2 regions of the Streptomyces sp. NPDC019224 genome follow, and region 2 is predicted to be linked to the other one. Evidence: riboswitches for the same ligand, from Rfam matches in the RefSeq annotation. Region 2 holds a riboswitch; the other holds the start of a gene.
What was found. A riboswitch is a leader RNA that binds a small molecule or an ion and turns the genes downstream of it on or off. The one in region 2 is predicted to bind cyclic di-AMP.
Positions count from the first base shown of each region.

Region 1: it holds a riboswitch for cyclic di-AMP, as region 2 does, so the genes downstream of both, ABZ564_RS03610 (NlpC/P60 family protein) here and ABZ564_RS25865 (LysM peptidoglycan-binding domain-containing M23 family metallopeptidase) in region 2, are expected to answer to the same signal.

Region 1 covers NZ_JBEYCF010000003.1:215,765-217,957, reverse strand. Annotated here, with positions in the region: gene pcrA (DNA helicase PcrA) at 1-864, opposite strand, end outside; cyclic di-AMP (ydaO/yuaA leader) riboswitch at 1,026-1,176, shown strand; gene ABZ564_RS03610 (NlpC/P60 family protein) at 1,175-2,193, shown strand, end outside.
Region 2 covers NZ_JBEYCF010000049.1:4,937-7,129, forward strand. Annotated here, with positions in the region: gene ABZ564_RS25860 (tyrosine-protein phosphatase) at 1-257, opposite strand, end outside; cyclic di-AMP (ydaO/yuaA leader) riboswitch at 797-952, shown strand; gene ABZ564_RS25865 (LysM peptidoglycan-binding domain-containing M23 family metallopeptidase) at 956-1,834, shown strand; gene ABZ564_RS25870 (SGNH/GDSL hydrolase family protein) at 2,018-2,193, shown strand, end outside.

The sequences.
Region 1 (2,193 bases), on a different contig from region 2:
GTGGTTGGTGTCCTGGTACTCGTCGACCAGGACGTGGCGGAAGCGGCGGCGGTAGTGCTCGGCGACGTCGGGGAAGGCCTGGAGCAGGTGGACCGTCGTCATGATGATGTCGTCGAAGTCCAGCGCGTTGGCCTCGCGCAGCCGGGCCTGGTACATCGCGTACGCCTGGGCCAGGGTCTTCTCGAAACCGTCGCTCGCCTGTCCGGCGAAGGTCTCCTCGTCGATGAGCTCGTTCTTGAGGTTGGAGACCTTGGCGGTGAAGGACTTCGGCGGGTAGCGCTTGGGGTCCAGCTCCAGGTCGCGGCAGACCAGGGCCATCAACCGCTTGGAGTCGGCCGCGTCGTAGATCGAGAACGAGGAGGTGAAGCCGAGCTTCTTCGACTCGCGGCGCAGGATGCGGACGCACGCGCTGTGGAAGGTCATGACCCACATGGCGTTGGCCCGGGGTCCGACCAGCTGCTCGACGCGTTCCTTCATCTCGCCGGCGGCCTTGTTGGTGAAGGTGATCGCCAGGATCTGGCCGGGGTGCACGCCCCGCTCGGCCAGCAGGTGGGCGATGCGGTGGGTGAGGACCCGGGTCTTGCCGGAGCCGGCGCCGGCGACGATGAGCAGGGGCGACCCGGCGTGCACGACGGCGGCGCGCTGCTCGGTGTTCAGGCCGTCGAGCAGGGCCTCGGGATCGATGACGGGGCGGTGCGCGCCGTCGCGGTAGTACGCGTCACGCGACGGCGGGGGCCCGTCGAACATGCCCGCGAACAGGTCCTCCGGCACCGCTTCGGGCGCGGAGTCCTCGGGGGGCGGCGGGGGCCCGTCCTCCTCGTGCTGGAGGCCGGCCAGGAAACTGTCGTCAAAGAGGCTGCTCATCGCTGTCCGAGTCTAAAGCTCCCGACCGACACCCGGCCCCGCTCCGAGAAGGTCACGGAAATGTATCGGGCATATCGAACACCAACCTTCACAGCGGCCCCATGAGTTGGCTAGCGTGCTCGTTCGGACGGCCCGTACCCCCAGAGGCGACCCACGCCGAGCGGGCCCCCACGCCGAATCCGGGCTCGCCCGGAACCGGGGACCCACACGCATCACCGGGGTGAATCGGTCCGCCCCCACGGGACCGTAGGGCAGCCTTCCGTTCCGCCCGAACCCGACAGCTAACCCGGTAGGCGGTCCACGGAAGGAGATGCCGGCCTTGGCGTCGCATCGCAAACCGCGCACCCGGGTGCGCGCCACCGCCCCCGCCCTCGGGCTCACCTCGGCCGCGCTGGCATCGGTGACCCTGTTGTCCTCGCAGAGCGCGATGGCCGCCCCGGCGCCGAAGCCGAGCATCGAGGACGTGCAGAAGAAGGTCGACGACCTCTACCGGCAGGCGGGCACCGCGACCCAGAAGTACAACCAGACGAAGGAGGCCGCGGACAAGCAGCGGACCAGGGTCGACACGCTGCTGGACGACGTGGCCAAGCGCACCGCGAAGCTGAACGACGCCCGCAGGACGCTCGGCAACTACGCCGCGGCCCAGTACCGCGACGGCGCCCTCGCGCCGACCGCCACCTTCTTCCTGGCCGACGACCCGCAGTCGTTCTTCGACCAGACCCATCTCATGGACCGGATGGCCGAGCGCCAGCAGCGGGCGGTCACGGAGTTCCGTACGCAGCAGGCGAAGGCGTCCAAGCAGCGGGCCGAGGCCGTGAAGAGCCTGGAGACCCTCACCGAGGCGCAGACCGCGCTGCGCACCAGCAAGCAGAACGTCCAGAAGAAGCTGACCGAGGCCCGGACGCTGCTGTCGAAGCTGACCGCCGAGGAGAAGGCGCGCCTGGCGGAGCTGGAGCGCAAGAAGGAGGCGGAGGCCAGGCGCAAGGCGGAGGAACTGGCGCAGAGGCAGGCCGCCGCCAGGAAGGAGGCCGAGCGCAAGGCCGAGGAGCCGGGCGACGGCGGTACGGAGACGGGTTCGAGTTCCGCTTCCGGTTCGGGTTCGGATTCCGCTTCCGGTTCGGATTCCGCTTCCGGTTCGGGCTCCGGCAGCAGTGCGTCGACGAAGGCGGAGAAGGTCCTCGCGTTCGCCCGGGCGCAGATCGGCAAACCGTACGTCTGGGGAGCGACCGGCCCCTCCTCGTACGACTGCTCGGGGCTGACGCAGGCGGCCTGGAAGGCGGCGGGCGTCGACATCCCGCGTACCACCTGGGACCAGGTGAACGTCGGCAC
Region 2 (2,193 bases):
ACGCCGGGCAGCTCCACGTCCAGGCCGTCCAGCTTGTGGTCCGCCGCGTTGCGGAAGTCGAAGACGGTGTGCAGGCCGAGCCCGCCGAGGAAGGCCGCGTCCTCGGCCGTGGCGTGCGCCAGGTGGCCGCTGCGGTAGAGCCTGCCGTACCGCACCCGGCGGCCGTCCGTGGTGGGCAGACCGCCCACGTCCCGGAAGTTGCGGACGCCGGTGAGTACGGGCTCCCTCGGCGGGGTCTGCGGCAGCTGCTGCGTCACGGTCACTCCTGGAGGCTCTGCCCCGGCGCGTGTCGCCGACGGGCCCACGCCCGCGACGATACGACATCGATTCCCGGGGCAGTCATCTCCTCCACCGCCTCCCGCGGCCCGCCGGTTCTCCCGTACGCGGCGCCGTCCTCGGTCCCGGACGGCCGATGAGGTGCGGGCCCGCGTGGAGCGGTGACGGAGGAGCCCCACGAGGTCTCCGGTGACGCGCTCGGCCGGTCCGGCTCCGGTGCGGACGATGGGCATGACATGTCCGGATTGGGGAGTTATGCCGAAAGTGCCCTGATTGGAAGGGGGATGATCACCCTCTCGTGAGCGGGATCATATCCGTGACGGTGTGTGGCCACGCCCCGGCGGGGTAGACCATGCGCCGCGCGGAAAGCCAAGATCCGTAATCCACGGAGTGTGACCGGAATTCCGTGCCGCAATTCCGGTACGGAATCCGGCGTGGAAGCCGCGGCTTGTTTCCGCCGTCCCGGCTCGCTTACGTTCCATGCCATCCGGATGGAACGCCCAATCCTGCCGCCGTCCGGAATTCGCATCCACTCACCGTGTGGCAGGAGCGGGGGAACCAGGTAAGCCGCCGACCGGGACGACCGGACGGCTAGGGGTGAAGTCGCGCCAGGCGCGGCCGGGCATCTCCAGCCCGAACCCGACAGCTCACCTCGCAGGCGCCGGAGAGGAAATTCTTCATGCCCAATTCGGGTAAGCACCGCCGTTCCAAGTCCAGCATCATCGCCCGCGGCGTCGCCGCCGCCGGCGCCGGTGGAGCCGTCATCGCGCTTCCGCTGCTCGGCGCCACCGGTGCCCACGCCGCGGAGCAGTCCGCCCCGGCCGCCTCGAAGTCGGCCGCCGCGCACACCGCCTCGGCCAAGTCCGCGAAGAGCGCCGGCACCACCTATTCCGTGGTCTCCGGCGACTACCTGTCGAAGATCGCGGCCGCGCACCACGTCGAGGGCGGCTGGCAGAAGCTGTACCAGGACAACCGCGAGGTCATCGGCGAGGACCCGAGCCTGATCCTCCCGGGCATGAAGCTGACCCTCGGCGCCGAGGCGGCCCCCGCCGCCGCCACCCCGTCCAAGGCCCCCGCCGAGACGGTGGTGAAGGCCGAGGTGAAGACGGAGGCCAAGACCGAGGCCCCGGCCCCGGCCGCCCAGGACAACGCCTCCGGCTACGTCCACCCGGTCCCGGGCAACCACACCACCGCCTACCGTGCCTCCGGCGCCAACTGGTCCAGCGGCAGCCACACCGGCATCGACTTCCCCGTCGCCACCGGCACCAGCGTGAAGGCGATCACCTCCGGCACCGTCGTCACCGCCGGCTGGGGCGGCGCGTACGGCAACCAGGTCGTCATCAAGCACGCCGACGGCCACTACTCGCAGTACGGCCACATGTCCTCGCTCTCCGTCTCGGCGGGCCAGACGGTGACCGCGGGCCAGCAGGTCGGCCTCTCCGGCTCCACCGGCAACGCCACCGGCCCCCACCTCCACTTCGAGGTCCGCACCGGCCCGGAGTACGGCTCGGACATCGACCCGATCGCCTACCTGGCGTCGCACGGGATCTCCGTCTGATCCAGGCGGTACCGGCCCGGTGATCCGGGCCACGGAACGACCGAGAGGGACGGTGCGCGGCGGCGCGCCGTCCCTCTGCTTATTCCCTCTTTACCGAAAACTGACCGGGTGGTTTATCTCACCCTTCGTCAACCCCTTATTACGGTCGCGTAGGTCACATTCCGGGGTGCAGGATATGCGTTTGTGGCAGACGATTCGAACAACCTTCAACAGGGCGTCATCGACCAACAGGGCGCCATCGGGTCGTACGCGGCGATTGGCGACAGCTTCACCGAGGGAGTCGGCGACCCCGGCCCGGACGGAACGTTCGTCGGCTGGGCCGACCGGCTCGCGGTACTCCTCGCGGACCGGCTCCCGCA